DNA from 3 places in the Paenibacillus sp. EKM206P genome. Region 3 is predicted to be linked to each of the others. Evidence: riboswitches for the same ligand, from Rfam matches in the RefSeq annotation. Region 3 holds a riboswitch; each other region holds the start of a gene.
The links. Region 3 has a riboswitch for cobalamin ahead of metE (5-methyltetrahydropteroyltriglutamate--homocysteine S-methyltransferase). Riboswitches for the same ligand answer to the same signal wherever they lie in the genome.
Positions count from the first base shown of each region.

Region 1: it holds a riboswitch for cobalamin, as region 3 does, so the genes downstream of both, G9G53_RS04595 (ABC transporter substrate-binding protein) here and metE (5-methyltetrahydropteroyltriglutamate--homocysteine S-methyltransferase) in region 3, are expected to answer to the same signal.
Region 2: it holds a riboswitch for cobalamin, as region 3 does, so the genes downstream of both, G9G53_RS01805 (ABC transporter substrate-binding protein) here and metE (5-methyltetrahydropteroyltriglutamate--homocysteine S-methyltransferase) in region 3, are expected to answer to the same signal.

Region 1 is NZ_JAAMNQ010000002.1:187,983-194,117, reverse strand. Features, by position in the region: gene G9G53_RS04605 (ABC transporter permease) at 1-535, opposite strand, end outside; gene nikB (nickel ABC transporter permease) at 550-1,479, opposite strand; gene G9G53_RS04595 (ABC transporter substrate-binding protein) at 1,495-3,075, opposite strand; cobalamin riboswitch at 3,293-3,490, opposite strand; gene G9G53_RS04590 (nucleobase:cation symporter-2 family protein) at 4,242-5,549, opposite strand; gene G9G53_RS04585 (xanthine phosphoribosyltransferase) at 5,543-6,135, opposite strand, start outside.
Region 2 is NZ_JAAMNQ010000001.1:368,537-374,671, forward strand. Features, by position in the region: gene G9G53_RS01785 (lipoate--protein ligase) at 1-573, opposite strand, end outside; gene cobD (threonine-phosphate decarboxylase CobD) at 734-1,837, shown strand; gene cbiB (adenosylcobinamide-phosphate synthase CbiB) at 1,827-2,798, shown strand; gene G9G53_RS01800 (histidine phosphatase family protein) at 2,848-3,600, shown strand; cobalamin riboswitch at 3,723-3,914, shown strand; gene G9G53_RS01805 (ABC transporter substrate-binding protein) at 4,121-5,128, shown strand; gene G9G53_RS01810 (FecCD family ABC transporter permease) at 5,125-6,135, shown strand, end outside.
Region 3 is NZ_JAAMNQ010000002.1:405,023-411,157, reverse strand. Features, by position in the region: gene G9G53_RS05585 (AbrB/MazE/SpoVT family DNA-binding domain-containing protein) at 1-335, shown strand, start outside; gene G9G53_RS05580 (anaerobic ribonucleoside triphosphate reductase) at 629-2,578, shown strand; gene nrdG (anaerobic ribonucleoside-triphosphate reductase activating protein) at 2,575-3,072, shown strand; cobalamin riboswitch at 3,253-3,448, shown strand; gene metE (5-methyltetrahydropteroyltriglutamate--homocysteine S-methyltransferase) at 3,610-5,928, shown strand; gene G9G53_RS05565 (DUF6985 domain-containing protein) at 6,016-6,135, opposite strand, start outside.

The DNA.
Region 1 (6,135 bases), 220 kb from region 3:
GTACGTGTGAATTGCCGGATAAACGGGCATACCGAACGTAGTCCTCCTGACAAGCTTTTTGAACCAGACTACGGATATATCGGACATAGCCCGCCCACCGTACCGCAATAATGGCAAGGGTCATGTTAACAAAACCCGGACCCAAAATACCGACAATTGCCACTGTTAAAATAATATCAGGAAAAGCCAGTACGCCGTCGATTCCCCGCATGACCAGCTGGTCCACGCGTCCGCGCACATAACCAATAAGCAACCCTATAGGCAGACTGAAGCACAACGTAGCTACAGTAATTGCACATGCGATTAGCACGCTCGTCCGAATCCCGTAAATGAGCCGTGACAGCACATCCCGACCCAGATGATCCGTACCGAAAGGGTATTTCCGACTAGGTGGTGCCAGGCGGTTCAAAAGGTCCACTTGGAGAGGATCATGAGGAGCGACCCATGGAGCTAATAACCCAAGCAGCACGATCAGACCAAACAGTAAGCCCCCTGCCAGCAAGCCTCCTTTAAAGGGAAGCCGTATCTTTTTCATTTTCAGCTTCCTCCTTAACGCAAACGTAGCCTCGGATCTATCGCCGTCTGGACCACATCCACCAAACACTGAACTCCTACAATTAAAAATACGGCGAAAATAACATACCCCTGAATCACCGGATAATCTCGCTGTGTAATCGCATCTATAAAATACTTGCCCAACCCCGGCCATGAAAAAATGGTCTCTACAATCACATTACCTGCCAGCATAAATGATAGATTGGTACCTAGCAGTGTAATTATAGGCAGAACCGCATGCCTAAATATCTCAAAAAACAGGATATGCAAACGTGAAAAGCCTCGAGCCTTCGCTGCTTTCACAAAATTCCGGTCACCCAGCTCCAGCATTTGAGCGCGCAGTACGCGTGCTTGCACAGCTCCCAAACCTGCGCCAAGAGTCAGCGCTGGGAGCACTAGATGTGTCCAGTCCTCCCTTCCCATGGATGGGAGCCAGCCCAAGCGAACGGAGAATAGATAGATCAACAGAAAACCAAACCAAAAAGAGGGGATCGACGATCCCAGCAGGGCGAACAGCCTGCCCAGACGATCCAGTGGGCCGCTGATTTTTAGCGAGGCAGCCAGCCCCAGCCCCAGCGTAAGCACCGTCATGACGGCGAAGCCCGCAGCAGCTAGCTCCACAGTAGCAGGAAGTCTGTTCCACAGTTCGGCTAGCACCGACTCCTTGGATACATACGAAGTGCCCCAATGCCCTGTGAACACATCCCGCAGCCAGTTCACATATTGAATATGAAGCGGTTCGTTTAAGCCCAGTTCCTTTCGTAGCGTCGTCAACGCCTCCTCAGAGGCAGGGATATTATGCGCGGTGAGCAAAATGGTAGCAGGGTCTCCAGGGGCCAGCCGCATCAGTACAAAAGTCAGCGTGGACACCACGAATACAATGATAAGCAGCTGCGCCACACGTTCCAGTATAAAACGAATCATAGGATACGCAGCTCGTTATTCCGCAATATCGGATTGCGCTGTAATGTAGTAATACTCGATCGGATGGGGTGTAAAACCCTCCACCCCTTTTTTCACACCAAACACATTATCAGGATGCACAATGAACGACTGTGGCAAATCCGTATTGATGATATCCAGCGCTTGTAGTGTCACAGCATTACGCTGCGCTGTATCCTTCGCCAGCTTCAAGCTGTTCAGAATACTCTCTAGCGGTTTGGAACTATAACGGCTTACATTGGCTTCGCTTTTCGAAGAATAAAACATGTCCATAAAATATTGCGGCTCTCCTGTATGAGCAGTAAGCATACTGTACATAGCAAAGTCCCAATCGTTTTTGGTCAACGCCTCGTCGATATTTTCCACCTTGCGAATCTTGACCTGGATTCCCTCTTTCAGCAATTGGCTTTGGATGACCTCAGCCATAACAGAGAGCTCCGGACGCTGAGGGAAAGTCAGCAGCGTAACCTCGAACGGCTTGCCTTGCTTAGTCCATGTCCCTTGGGCGTCCTTCTGCCAGCCATCCTTCGTCAACAGTTGCTCTGCCGTTCCGTCCAGCGCTTTACGCTCAACTTTACCGAAGGGAAGAATGCTCGGGAACGGGCTGCTTGCCTCCGTACCGAAGCCCCTCATGACGGCGCTCACAATCGATGCGCGTGGAATCAGGCTGTCCACCACCTTACGGTTCGCCGCATCCTTGAATACTGGCGATTCCATATTGTACACGATCATATGGGTGCGCAAGGACGGAGCTGACAGTACTTGTAACTTGTCGTTCTTTTTCAGTACCTCTGCGTTATCAACCGGAATATCCGTCGCTACGTCCACCTCGCCGGATTGCAGCGCCATCAGGCGCGAATTCCCGTCCGTAATGAACTTCATCGTCGCTTCAGCTAATCGTGCCTTCTCGCCCCAATATCCGTCATAACGCTCTACGACCAAGGATTGGTCCTTGTTGAACGCTTTGACTTTAAAGGCGCCTGTCATCGCTGGGTAACTCTGCTCATCTTTCATTGATGCCACATCCAGTACAATCGTCGATGGATCAGCTAGATTGGACACCAACGCCGCATTTGGCTGGTTTGTCGTGATCTTCAAGGCCAGCGGGCCGCTTACATCAATGGACTTCACATTCAGTAAATCCTTCGCCAGATGGCTTTTCTCAATAGAGCGTAACAAAGACGCTTTTACACTTGCTGCATCCATACTTTTTCCATTATGAAAAGTGACTTTATCCTGCAAGCTGAACGTCCAAACTGTAGGGCTATCCTGCTTCCACTCCTTTGCCAGCCAAGCCACAGGCTCCAGCTTTTCATTCAAACGTACCAGTGTCTCACCTGCACCGGATCGCATCACATCCCAGCTATTATCTCCATGCGGGTCAACGCCTGACGGTTTCCATGTATACGCCATTACCAGCTTTTTATTTGTCGCTGTTTGTTGTGCTGACGCGTTTTCACCCTTGCCGGAGCTATCCGACGTCCTATTGCTGGCACATCCCGAAAGAGCCATAACTGCCAGCAGCAGCATCACCCCTGTACATATCAACCATGAACGCCTGCTACGATTGCTAATCATTCGATGAATCCCCCTCTATCTTGTAAAACCGCATAAAACTAACGCAAAACGCGAAAAAAGCATTCCAGACCACTTAATTAGCAGTCAGAAATGCCTTCAATATAAAATGTCAGAACTCACCTCGAAGCCAACTCCAAAAACATAGAAGGGATCAGATCGGTTTCAGACATTCCGTATGCAGCACGCCTAACCACCTCCCCAGCATCCCGTGGGTCTGACAGTGATGTCAAAACAGGCAGGTCTCCTGACTCCAGGCGTATCTTTCAGGCCTTCCCGGTTCTTCACAATTCCAGTGGCTGTTCTGAAAGCTCCAGCAGTATCCTGCTGATGCCTGTATACAGTGGCGGGCCCGTGTCGGAATCAACCGAACTTCCCTTTTAAGTGAACATGCTCAACAACTATGTACATCGTCTCTACGAAACCCCATACATAGAGTTGTCCGGCTCACACCTGTTTTCTTCCTTTATTTCTTTTCATTACGATCTTATTTTGTTGTCACAGGCTTGTCAATAAAGGCTGCACAATAATTTAAATTTGAACGATAAGGTAGAAACAAGACCTAACCTCCAATTGCGTGCACGCAATTGAAGTGTTAAAATTAGGTATAGAGTAAACCACCGTGTCCGTATACTAAAAAGAGTCTTCGCCGCGCCAACGGCAAAGACTCTTAGGACTTGAAAGGCTGTGGATCACCCACGGCGCGCTGCATAACTAATGGTTAATGCAAACGAAACCCACCGTTAGGGGCCAACCTAATTACGCGGTGGGTTTTCGCTTGTTCCGAAATTTCCGACGCAGCCAGCGATAAAGTTTACGAATACTAAACACCAGGCTTAGTAATGTAACCATCCAACGCAATACATCGTAGCACGACACAAGTGTGACCATCGGCTTCACCCCCTTTCGGGAAGCTGCACCGTGGTCCGAAAACATCCACCACTATTCAAAATCCATAAGGTAAATTATACCATGATATCACCCACCACTCTAGCAAATTCTTCTAGTAAGTAAACTGGAAAACGCACCAAATTAGAGCTACCTATTTCATCCCGCAGTTTATCTATATATCCCCAGACAGCAAGGGTATCTACTATCTGGATAACCCCATGCCAAAAAGCCGGAAAAGAGGCATACGGCCTCTCTCCGGCTATCTTTATTCCTAATCATCAAACCTTCTGTGGAACCTCCTGAACCGTCACGCTTTTGACCGATTCCCCTTGTTTTCTCGTCAAAACGATGTTCAAGACAATCGCTGTAATCGAGCCCGAAACAATACCATTTTGCAACAGCATTTTGGCAAAGCTCGGCAGCTGGTCGAACATTTGTGGCAGAACGGCAGAACCTAGGCCCACAGCAATACTGCATGCTGCGATCAGCAGATTGCTTTCCTTTCGCAGATCCACTTCTGACAAAATAGACATGCCTGATGCAGCGACCGAGCCAAACATAACGATCATCGCCCCGCCCAGCACAGCGTTAGGAATCACTGTCGTTAAAGCAGCCAGCTTAGGCAGCAAACCGAGAACAACCATGATACCGCCCGCAGCAAAAATAACGTTCCGCGATTTGACGCGTGTGAGCGAGATCAGACCCACATTTTGCGAGAAGGCTGTATAAGGAAACGCGTTAAAAATACCCCCAAGCATAATCGCAAGTCCTTCCGAACGAAGTCCATTGACGATCTGCTTTTGCTCTACCTTTTGATCAATCGCCTTGCCTACTGCCAGATAAACACCCGTAGACTCGACCATGCTGACAATATTGACGATAACCATCGTACAAACTGCCATAATGCTAAACTCTGGCTTACCAAAATAAAATGGCTCCGCAACACTCACCCATGACGCATCTGCCACGGGAGCAAAATGCACCATTCCCATCGCATAAGCAACCACCGTGCCTGCAAACAGACCGATGAGCACGGAAATCGAGCGCATAAAGCCCTTTGCCAACCGATTCACAAGCAGAATAACCAATAATGTAACCAGCGCCAGCAGCAAATTACGCGGCTGTCCAAAATCCGCGCTGCCCTGGCCACCTGCTACATTGTTCATCGCCACCGGAATAAGGGATAGACCGATAATTGTAACGACCGAACCCGTAACGACCGTCGGGAAAAAGCGTAGCAGCTTGCCATACAGCGGTGCCGCAAGCACCACGAATATACCAGACAAAATAATGGCACCGTACGCTGTCGCCAAATTTGAGGTCGAAGCAATCGCGATAATGGGGCCTACTGCCGTAAACGTACAGCCTAAAATGACAGGCAGTCTACTACCGAAAAAGCGTGTGCCCATAATTTGTAATAACGTAGCAATCCCGCAAGTGAACAGATCGGCAGCCACCAAATAAGCCATCTGGGCTGGAGTCAGGTGCAATGCTCCCCCTACAATTAGAGGTACAGCAATGGCTCCAGCGTACATCGCCATGACATGCTGGAAGCCCAGTGCGAATAACTTTTGTTTACTTAACATCCCACATTCTCCTTAACAGGAGCAATTACTACGCCAGCTTCCTCTATAAAATCGACCTCGCCTGGTGCCATGGAAGCGATACGCGCAAGAGAACGTACGGCGATGCCTCTTTGCTCCAACAGTCCACGGCCTTCCTGGAAGCTCTTCTCAATCACACAGCCAACCCCGGCCAGCTCCGCTCCTGCTTCCTTTACAATATCCGTAAGTCCGACCAATGCTGCACCAGTTGCCAAAAAATCATCTACGATCAGCACATGGTCGCTGGCATCAAGGTATTTTTGGGAGATACTCACCTGATAGGTTTCCTGCCGAGTGAACGAATGAACCTCTGCGAAGTATACCTGCTCATTCAGCGTGATGGCCTTCTTTTTCTTCGCATAAATGAACGGGACCCCCAAGGCAATAGCAGTAGCCATTGCAAATTGAATACCACTAGCTTCAATGGTAAGCACCTTGGTGATCGGAGCACTGCCGAAAAGGCGTGCGAACTCCTTCCCAATCTCCAATGCTAATGCTGTATCTACCTGATGATTCAAAAATGAATCTACCTTTAATACAGTGTCAGATAAAATTTGTCCCTCTTGAC
Region 2 (6,135 bases), on a different contig from region 3:
ACGGTCCATCAGTTCGCTGATGTTAGCTACGCGACTGCGGACAGATTTAGTGCTTTTGGATTTGAATTTTTCGGGATTGGCATGCAGTGATGCAGCCACATTGTCCAGATTCAGGTTAAACATCAATGTACCGTGGCTGAACATACGTCCGCGTGTGGCAAATTGGGCGTTTCCTGAAATTTTACGTTCTCCGACCTGCAGATCGTTGCGGCCTGTCATTTCAGCTTCTACTCCCATTTGGCGCAGAGCATCAATCACAGGTTGCGTAAATTTGAGGAAATTATGAAAGGACTCCCCGTTATCCTTGGTAATAAAACTGAAATTTAAATTACCGAGGTCATGATATACAGCACCGCCGCCGGACAGGCGACGAACGACTTGAATATTGTTATCTCTGACAAACTCGGCGTTGATTTCTTCAATGGTATTTTGATGCTTGCCTATAATAATAGAAGGCTGATTAATGTAAAACAGCAAATAGCTGTCGTCCAGCGGTAGATGCTTGAGCGCGTATTCCTCAATAGCAAGATTAATGGCTGGATCGTGTATCCCTTGGTTGTCGATGAACAGCATGTCCATTCCTCCGTATATAAACTGTGTAATTTTATGTGTGCCTCCTTCTATTGTAACCCAAGTGAGCCATGTACAAAAGCTCATTTGCATTGACGGGACGCAAAAAGCAGCCTCATAATGGAGCTAAATGATTGGAAACGGGCGGAAAGGATGAGAGGCAATGATAGAGGTTTACGGTCATGGCGGGGACAGGGAAACAGCTGCGGCGACATTTGGCGGGACTGCTGCTGATTTTGTAGATTTTAGTGCAAATATTAATCCGCTTGGTCCACCGCCTGAGGTGCTTGAGGCGCTGCAACACTCATTTGACACTGTGATTCGCTATCCAGACCCTGGGCATCGGAATTTTAAAAATATGCTCGCACGGCGACTGCATGTTCCACCGGAGTCGTTAAGTATCGGAAACGGAGCGGCTGAGAGCATGGCGCTCTTGTTATTGGGACTAGCTCCTAAGCGTGTGGGTACAGTGGAGCCGTGTTTTTCGGAATATGCCGAGCTGGCTGGCAAATTCGGAGCTGAGGTCAACCGGGTGTATGGGAAGGCCTCGCTTCAATGGAAGGCGGACGTGGAGGACATCCTTCAGCTCATGGAGCAGGTAGATGTTTTGTTCCTCGGGCAGCCGAATAATCCAAATGGCGTCCAATATAGTGAGCAGGAGCTGTGCGAGCTGGCAGAGGCGGCTGGCACAACGGGTACTGTGCTGGTGGTGGATGAAGCATTCATTGATTTTATTCCGCTGGAACGGCGAATCTCACTGCTGCCTGTGCTGGATCGCTATCCTCATGTGATTTTGATCCGGTCAATGACCAAATTTTATGCCATTCCTGGCCTACGATTGGGTTATGCGATTGCTCATCCGGACTATATCCGGCGAATGACGGCCAAACAGGTGACCTGGAGTGTGAATGGATTGGCGTTGCTGGCTGGCGAGGCGTGTTTGAGAAGTGGGCAAGCATATGAGCACCAAACACAGGAGCTGATTGCTGCGGAGCGCAACCGTCTGTTAACCGGCTTGGCGGAATGGGGCTGCGGTGTCGTTCCCGGTGAAGCCAATTACGTGCTGGCAAGGGCGCCGGGTACGTGGAGTGCATCGGCTATTCAGCAGGCGCTTGGACAACGCGGAGTTCTTATACGTAGCTGTGCTATGTATCCGGGACTGACGACGAGCCATTTTCGGATTGCGGTCAAGGATGCAGAAGCCAACGACAGGCTGCTATCTGTATTGGGTGAAGTGCTGGAGGAGGAACAGCGGCTTGACAGTTAGCTTGATTATCCTGGCAGCCTACCTTTTGGACAGGATGATCGGTGATCCGAGGTGGTTGCCGCATCCAGTCATCGGTATGGGACATGCCATTTCGGCATTGGAAAAATTGATTCGCCGCCAGGTCCGAAGTGACCGGGGGCTGAAACGTGCGGGTATACTGCTTCCACTCATTGTGGCGGGAGGCTCCTTTGCGCTCGCCTGGGCGCTGTTGCACTTGCTTGCCTGGATTCATCCGTGGTTATCTGTCGGCGCAGAAATAGTGCTGATTGCGACCACGATTGCTTCCAAAGGACTAAAGGATGCAGGAATGGCAGTCTACCGAGCGTTGCAGGCGGATGACCTGGCTGCGGCACGGCGGGAGCTGGGCATGATAGTCGGGCGGGATACGCAGCAACTTGATGAGCCTGAGATTGTACGCGGTACGGTTGAAACGGTCGCTGAAAATATCGTGGACGCGATTATTTCCCCGCTTTTTTATGCCTTGATCGGGGGAGCACCCTTGGCGCTGGCTTATCGTGCTGTGAATACGCTCGATTCCATGGTTGGCTACAAAAATGAAAAGTATCTGCATTTAGGCTGGGCTTCAGCACGTCTAGATGATGTGGCTAACTACATTCCAGCACGCCTGACAGCGGCAATGCTTGTGATAGCGGCGTTGATGTACAAACGAGATGCTGCAAGAAGCTGGCGCACAGTCAAGCGAGACGCTCGTCTGCACCCAAGTCCGAACAGTGGCTTCCCGGAATCGGCTGTTGCTGGTGCATTGGGGATTCGTCTTGGAGGATATAATGTGTATCATGGCGTGCGCTCCTTTCGTGCATACATGGGGGATTGGATACGACCGCTAGAGTCGAAAGATATACGGCATACGATCCAGCTGATGTTCGCCGTGTCCAGTATGTTTGTAGGATTGTGTTTGTTAGGAGCCGCAGGTTGTTTTGCCTTGGGATGGGTGCGGTGAGGGTGAGGAGTGACACACTGAATAATGATCGAGCAGGAAGTGACATTTCTTGAAACAAGATATAGCAGCAAAAAGGACAGTAGAATACGCACAAAGACCGAACTCACAGGAGGATAAGGTGCCGTATGATGCTAAAGAAGATCTGCATTGGGATATGGAGCTCGTGTTAGTTCGTCACGGCACAACCTTATGGAACAAGGAACGTCGATATCTGGGACACTCCGACTTAGGTTTGCTACCGGGGGCAGAGCAGGAATTAAAGCCTTTGCAGGAAAAATTGCAAGGTCAGTCCTTTGCTCGAATCTATTGCAGCGACTTAATGCGATGTCGCCAGACCTTGCAGATCATTGTGCCGGAATCAGAGTTGACGTCTGGGCGTTCCCTATCTACTATGCCTCCTATGATGGAACCATGTCTGCGAGAGCTTCATTTTGGCGAGTGGGATGGAAAAACGTATGACATGCTCAAGGATGTGTCGTTGTATCGGGCTTGGATTGATGAGCCGCAACGGATCACCCCACCTGGTGGAGAGTCTTGGACAGATTTTGTAAATCGTCTGCGCAAATTTCTTGACTCTCTGTATGAATGGCGTGTTGCTATGGAAGTTCAACCCATGGATTTGACTGCTACGTCGCCCTCTGTTTTGGTCGTTACGCATGGTGGCGTAATTCGTCAGCTAGCTTGCATGCTGATACCGGGCCATGATTTTTGGAGTCTGAATCCGAAGCCGGGAGAAGCATTAAGGATTCAATTGAGGCTGGCAGGACCGCACAATTACATAGCGGAAATGCTTCCTCATTAGGTTAGACACCAGCGGATAAAGAGGCTGTTTGGGTTGTAAGCCGCCTCATTTTAACCTATAATCATCAAGTAAAAGAACGGCTTGACTACCACTACATCAAATATCCAGCAGACGAGGTCGGCGCAGCGTGATGAAACTATGGTTTCCCTCCCTGCGCTGTTAAAAGGGAAGTCGGTGTGAATCCGGCGCGGTCCCGCCACTGTAAATGGAAACATGCCCGTTAGTCCTCTTTATATGTTACTAAGCATATGAAAGAATTTCAGGACATGTATTTTACCATAAGTCAGGATACCTGCCCGTCCGCCTGTCACCATAATCCTTCGAGGAAAGGATGACGTGTTCGCAGTGACTGTCCATGCGGAAAGAAGCTGCCGCCTGCGCACGATCTGCGCTAACGTGACCCCTGTGTCCTGATATGAGGATGCGGGGGTTTTTGATAGGAAAAAAGGCTAGATTTAGAAGATATCTGATGATGTTCAAGTAACGCTCTTAACGATTTATTTATGAAGGGGTGCAAATCATGGCAGGAAAAAAAATAAAGGTGTGGACAACAGGTCTATTGGCTCTGATTTTGGCAGTTGTGCTGAGTGCATGTGGCGCTAATGGAAAAAATGCAGAAAATAAAGAGGGTCAGGCTTCTTCACAGCAGCCGGGACAGGCAGTAAACGCACAAGAGCCTCCGGGCAAAACGGTTTACCCGCTCACAGTTAAAGATGCAACAGGACAGGAATTTACATTCAAAAAAGCGCCGGATAAAATCGTTTCCGTCTCCCCGGCAGAAACCGAGGCGTTGTTCGCCATTGGGCTGGATAAGGAAATTGTCGGCGTCTCCGACTACTCTGATTACCCGGAAGCAGCTACGAAAAAGCCTAAAGTGGGCGGTATTATGAAACCGAACGAAGAGGCGATCATTGCTGCGAACCCGGAAGTCGTTTTTGCAGGGATATCACTTAGTGAACAGGCTACGACCAAGCTGCGCGACATGGGAATTATGATTTTTAAAACGGAACCGAAGACAGTGGAAGATGTCATGGCTAACATCGAATTGTATGGGAAAATCACCGATCATCAGAGAGAAGCAAGAGCGGTGACTGACAAGATGAGAGCAGATGTAGCAGAAGTAAAAGAAGGAATTAAAAATATCGGTAAAGGGCAGAAGCTGCGGGTATACGTCGAGTTTTCACCAGGCTGGACAGTGGGTAAAGGCGAGTTTATGGACGAGCTGATTACGTTGGCGGGCGGCGAAAATGTAGGTGCCACGCAGAAGGGGTGGTACCAAATCAGTGAGGAAAATATTATTGCTGCGAACCCTGACGTGATTTTGTACAGCAAAAGTGTCAAGGACGACAAAACGGGCCAGACGCTCGGTGATATCATTAAAGCTCGCAGTGGATGGGATCAAATATCGGCTGTTCGCCACAACCGGGTGTTTGCCGTGGATGATAATTTGATCAGTCGTCCGGGTCCACGCGTAACGGAAGGTCTCAAGGAAGTGGCCAAGGGCGTGTATCCTGAAATTTTCAAATGAACCGTAAACTGATCGGCTTTGGAGGGACAGGTCTTGTCCTGCTGTTGCTGACGCTGCTGCTCTGTCTTGGCATCGGCTCGGCCAAGCTTCCGGTCAGCCAAATCACGGGCATTCTGGTTAACCACCTACCGTGGTTAGGCGATACGTTTACACCGGATTGGAATACATCCTCAGAGCAGATTATTTTGAAGGTCAGATTGCCACGAGTGTTACTGGGAATGTTGGTAGGAGCAGCGCTGGCGCTGGCGGGAGCCGGATTTCAGGGTGTGCTGCGTAATCCTTTGGCTGATCCGTATACACTGGGGGTATCCTCGGGGGCTTCGGTAGGAGCGGCAGTACTGATTTATTGGGGCCTTCAATTTTCATTTGTTGGCATATGGACGCTGCCGCTAGTGGCATTTACGACCGGAATGCTTACGCTGTGGATGGTGCTGACGTTGGCACGGGAAGGTGGGAAAATTCCGACACAAAGTCTCATTTTGTCGGGTGTGGTGATGCAATCCTTTCTGGGAGCGGTTGTTTCCTTTCTGACAGCCATGTCGAAGGAGACGGTCAATGAAATATTGTACTGGACGATGGGAAGTCTTAGTCTGCGCGGTTGGTCATATACAGGAATCCTTTTACCTTATGTGGTCATAGGGCTGGTATTTCTATGGAACCGGGCACGTGTGCTGAATATTTTGGCTTTGGGTGAACGTCAGGCGGCGCACATGGGAGTTCATGTAGATGCGACGAAGCTATCTGTTCTGATTATTTCCACGCTGCTGACAGCAGCCGCTGTCTCGGTGTGTGGCGTGATTGGCTTTGTTGGACTCGTTGTACCGCATATCATTCGTCTGGTGACAGGTCCTGATTACCGTATGATTGTTCCATTATCTGCGCTCGGCGGAGCTGTTTTTATGGCTTGGGCAGATACGGCGGCTCGCACATTGTTAGCCCCCACAGAAATTCCTCTGGGCGTGATGACGGCCTTTGTTGGGGCACCGTTCTTCGCATATCTCCTGTAC
Region 3 (6,135 bases):
GAAAATACACGGGTGTCTCCTGCAAATTTTGCGGCGCGGTGGATCACTTAACTTATTTTCGGGACAGCTTTATCTGCGCTGATTGCATTCAATTATTAAAGACCGATGAAAATGTGCATGCCACAAGCAATGATGCTATCCAGGCTCAAGAACATACCCAGCCGATCCGAAACAACACAACGTGGCAGCCCAAGCATTCCAGAGTGCAGCAAGGTGAAATGGTAAAAAAGCTTCGCAAGCTAATTCAGGATCACCCGAACCTGCCACAAAAAGTGTATGCAGAAATGCTCGATATCTCCCAAGGCCGGGTGTCCCAGTTGAAAAAGCTACTCTAAACCTTCTAAATCTATATCCCAAAATCATACACAATGTACCGACGACCCTATTCATTTTTTTGTCACAACTTCGATTGCCAGGTATAGAGTAAGGCGCATATCTACGGATGTGCCCCTTACTCTATACCTGGCTTTTTCGTGTCGGCCGCTCTTGCTAATGTGACAATAGTCACATACTCCCGATGTATACGTATATACAATATATAGATCGAAACAATTGGTTATCACTAGATATCATCAATATGTTGTTTTTGTGAAAAATATATATATTTTACTATATGGAGGGTTTTACGATGAAGGTGCTGGAGGAACATCAATTATACGACATCGGCGAGCGGGTCATTGGGGCACAAGATCTGGACATGCTGCGGGAGAATGCAAATTTGAATGGAGAATCGTTCAGCGGCAAAATGAGCAAGCTTGGGTCCGAGTATGCCAAATGGTATGCGCGCCTGCGGGTACTTCCGCCTGAACTGACGAACGCGATTGATCACGGATATGTATATGTTCACGATTTGGACCAATACGCACTCGGAACTACGAATTGTATCTTTATCCCTTTTGGCCGGTTACTACAAGACGGATTCAATACAGGCAATGGCTCTGTACGCACACCGCAAACGATTATGTCCGCTATGGCACTAGTTGCCATCATATTCCAGTCTCAGCAAAATAGCCAATTCGGAGGTGTCTCCGCCAATAAAATAGATTGGGACCTTGCCCCATACGTTGCCCGGTCCTTCCGCAAGCATCTGCGCAAGGGACTTCGGCTGTTCGAGGAAGAGATAGAATCCAGTCTGACTGACGATGAACTACATATGGCCAATCCCCATTTGCAAGAAGCCTGCCCTCGTTCATACGCATTCGCTCGCGAAGAGACGGAGACGGAAACCCGACAGGCTGCTGAATCGCTCATTCATAACCTGAACACCATGAGCAGTCGCGCGGGTGGACAGATTCCATTCACTTCACTGAATTACGGAATGTGCACGTCTGCTGAGGGACGGCTTGTTACTCAATCGCTGCTGGAGGCCACGATTCGCGGCTTGGGTAGCGGGGAAACTCCTATTTTTCCACAGCATATTTTCCAATGCAAAGAGGGAATCAATCAGGCAGAAGGCGACGTCAATTATGATTTGTTCTTACGGGCGGTAGAATGCTCTAGCAGACGGATGTATCCCAATTTTGTGAATGTGGATGCCACCTTTAACCTGCCTTTTTACCGTGCTGATGACCCGGATACCATTATAGCGACAATGGGTTGCCGTACCCGCACCATTTCTGACCGTTTCGGTAGAAATCGGCAGAGTGGTAAGGGAAATCTCTCCTTCAATACCATTAATCTGGTGCGGCTTGGCATTGAGTATGGTATTTGCACAGGCAAACGCCTGACACCTGACCGTGATCGCTTTGATGCGAGACTAGAAGAAGTTATGCGCATTGCGGTGGATGGCTTAATCCATCGCTATCAAATCCAGACCAGCCAGCCGGCCAAAGCCTCGGACTTTATGATGCGCGAAGGGGTATGGGAAGGTGGAGAACAACTAGAGCCAGATGATAAGGTGGGAAGCATACTAAAACACGGTACGCTTTCGATCGGATTCATCGGACTGGCTGAGTGCATGAAGGCACTATACGGGAAACACCACGGGGAGGATGATTTCGTATACCGCGAGGCACAGCGAATCATCACTTCTATGCGCGTGTATTGCGATCGAATGAGTGAATATCACAATTTGAATATTACATTGTTCGCTACGCCTGCCGAAGGTCTGTCGGGCAAGTTCACCTTGCTGGATCAACGTGATTTCGGGATTATTCCTGAGGTAAATGATCGAGAATATTACACGAATTCTTTTCATATTCCCGTGTATTACACACTCCCGGCTGCTCGTAAAATCAGCTTGGAAGCTCCGTTCCATAACCTATGCAACGCTGGTGCGATATCATACATTGAGCTGGACGGTAATGCGCGGAATAACCCGGATGCGTTTCTTAAAATTGTTCAATACGCGCTGCATCAGAATATCGGCTACTTCTCCATCAACCATCCGGTGGATCGTTGTACGGAATGCGGTTATGAAGGGATTATCGGGACAAGCTGCCCCCAATGTGGCACAGATGAGGAGCACACACACTTTCAGCGCTTACGTCGGGTAACCGGATATCTGACAGGAGATTATACCGTTCGCTTTAATGCTGCAAAACAGGCAGAAGTTCGAGACCGGGTGAAACATAAGTGAATTTATGTGGCTACATTCCGGAATCTCTGAATGAAGGATACGGCCTGCGTACCGTCGTGTTCATTAGCGGTTGCCGTCATGCCTGTCCCGGATGCTTTAATCCAGCGTCGTGGAGCTTCCGTGCAGGTGAGCCATTCACCCCCCAACGACAACAGGAGGTCATTCGTGACATCATGGAAAATCCGTTGTTGGACGGACTGACTCTCTGCGGGGGAGACCCGTTTTTCTCAGCAGCAGAATGCTCGCAATTTGTGCGTGACTTCCGTGCGGCCTGTCCCGACCGAACCGTGTGGGCTTACACTGGCTTTGTCTATGAAGATCTACTCACAGATCAGGAGCGACAAAAGCTAGCACTTTTGTGCGATGTGATTGTGGATGGTCGCTTTGTAGAACAGCAAAAGGACCTGACCCTTCCCTTCCGGGGCAGCCGCAACCAGCGTCTGGTAGATGTAAAAGCCAGCATTCAGGCAGGTTACACCGTTTCATTGACTTAAGGCGAAGGTTACTCGGCAAATGCTATATCTAATCTAGGACAAGTCTCCATCATGGATGAGGCTTGTCTTTTTTTTGCATATCCCTAACAGATTCCATTGCAGTTTCTATTGCGCATCCTGCAAGTTTCACTTATGATGGTGAACAAGTATACGAGTGCATAATTATTCGTCATACCTTAACCGCATAGCTTGGAGATAGGTGTCTGTTCTATTCAGATCAGGCTTAAAAGGGAAGCCGGTGCAAATCCGGCACGGTCCCGCCACTGTAAACGGGGAACTTTCAGCTGTTCATACAACCACTGGTCCACAGACCGGGAAGGGATGCTGAGAGTCATGATCCGTAAGTCAGGAGACCTGCCTATTTTAACAACATCGCAAGTACCTACGGAAGATAGGGAGGTGTTAAGAGCAGTCGCCGTATTTTTGATTTTTTAATCACGGAGGCATTCTTTCCCCTACTTATTTTTAACTCTGGGGGGAAGAATGCCTTTTTTGGTACGTAAAAATAAAACAGCCACCCGCTAGGAGGAAAAGTACATGTCCGTCATTGAATGGCCTGAATTGTCCGGCTTAATTAGCAGTAATCTGGGATATCCGCGTATCGGCGAAAACCGGGAATGGAAGAAAGCACTGGAACGCTTCTGGAACGGCAGTATTAACGAAAGCGAACTGCAAACGGAGATGAAAAGATTACGGTTGGAGCATCTGAGCAAGCAGCGTGACAAGGGGATTGATCGCATTCCTGTCGGAGACTTCTCCTATTATGATCACATGCTGGATACATCTGTGATGTTTGGTCTGGTACCCGAAAGGTTCAACCATCGTCCCGCAGGTCCGGTTCCTCTGTCCGTGTATTTCGGGATCGCTCGTGGACAGAAGGGAGCAACCGCCAGTGAAATGACCAAATGGATGAATACCAATTATCACTACATCGTTCCTGAATTGGCAAACGCAGTCCCGGTGTTCACTGAAAATAAACCTTTACAGGCTTATCTTGAAGCAAAACAGGAGCTAGGCATTGATGGGAAACCGGTCCTCATCGGCCCCTATTCATTCGTTACCCTTTCCAAAGGCTATGATCGTAAGGAACTTGCTTCTATTATAAGAACCTTCCTGCCTTTATACACCCGTGTCCTGTCTGAACTAGCAGCAGAAGGTGTTCAATGGGTCCAAATCGATGAACCTGTCCTGACCACCTCATTCCCAGTAGAGGATCTGGACATTATTCAGGAAGTCTATGAAGCTTTGACCCAAGCTGCGCCCTCTTTAAATATAATGCTGCAAACCTACTTTGGCAGCCTGGACCATTATGAGCGTCTGTCCGCACTTCCGGTACAGGGACTGGGTCTTGATTTTGTGTATGATGATGGCGAAAATCTTCAGCATATATTGCAGCATGGTTTCCCTAAAGGAAAAACGCTGGGCGCTGGGGTCATTGATGGGCGCAATATATGGCGCAGCGACCTGAACGCTGTGGCTACCCTGCTGGGCCAGTTAGCGGAACAAACCACTGCCGAGCAGCTTATCGTTCAGCCATCATGCAGTCTCCTGCATGTGCCAGTTAGTCTAGAGGCAGAGCACAAGCTAGATCGAGAACTGGTCCAAGCGCTGGCCTTTGCCGATGAAAAGCTTGAGGAAATCGCCGTCCTGACGGCTGCACTTGGCAAACACGATCCATCCGCACTCACCAAGCTTGGACAAAGTGCAGATGCGGTAGCCCGTTTCAACAGCTCAGCGGCACGCGTACAGACAGCTGCCGATCTGGCTGACTTACTAGCCAAGGAGCCTCTGTCACGCAGCGTTCCTTTCGCTGAGCGTCGTGAGATTCAGCAAAATAAGCTGAAGTTGCCTCCGCTGCCTACGACGACTATTGGTAGCTTCCCGCAAACTGCCGAGATCCGCAAGGCCCGCCTGCACTATCGCAAAGGAGAATGGTCTGCCGAGCAATACCGGACGTTCATCCAACAGCAAATCAAGGAATGGATTGATATTCAGGAGGACATTGGCATTGACGTGCTTGTACACGGGGAATTTGAGCGGACCGATATGGTTGAATTTTTTGGCGAAAAGCTGAATGGCTTTGCTTTTACACAAAACGGATGGGTACAGTCCTACGGCTCCCGCTGCGTCAAACCACCGATTATATACGGAGACGTTTCCTTCGATCAGCCCATGACTGTGGAAGAAACGGCATTCGCCCAATCGTTAACCTCCAAGCCTGTTAAGGGAATGCTTACAGGCCCTGTGACCATTTTGAACTGGTCTTTTGAACGTAATGATATTCCGCGCAGTCAAGTCGCTTTACAGTTGGCTCTGGCATTACGGGCAGAGGTAGAGGCACTGGAACAAGCGGGCATCGGCATGATTCAGGTCGATGAACCCGCAATTCGTGAAGGGCTTCCGCTGAAAAAAGAACAACAGCAAGCCTATCTGGATTGGGCGGTTCAAGCCTTCCTTGTGACCACGGCCACCGTTGAGCCTGCGACCCAAATCCATACGCATATGTGCTATTCTGAATTTCAGCATATGATTCAGTCCATCTCTGACATGGATGCCGACGTTATATCTATTGAAACTTCGCGAAGCCACGGAGAACTGATTGTCAGCTTTGAAGATCAGGTATACGACAAAGGCATCGGTCTGGGCGTGTACGATATCCACAGTCCGCGCATCCCCGATGTATCTGAAATGCTAAGCATGATCCAGCGTGCCCTGCGCGTACTGCCATCAGATTTGTTCTGGGTTAATCCGGATTGTGGTCTGAAAACCCGCACCAAAGAGGAATCTGTCGCCGCCTTGCGACAAATGGTACAAGCGGCTCAAGCAGCCCGGGCTGCATTGGCTGTATCCAACTAATTTTTTATCGTTTCGAATCACGCCTTCATTTTCAACATATTCTGTTCCCCTTTCCGGTCCTTTCTGCTAAAAGCCCGGGAAGGGGATTTATTCTAGGTCATATAATGTATAAGCGCCTTGAATATGCTTCATTTTCATCTGCTTCATATGTACGCCTAAGCCATGTTCTCGATCCCAGGAACAACTAAAATTCAAATACAGTTCATC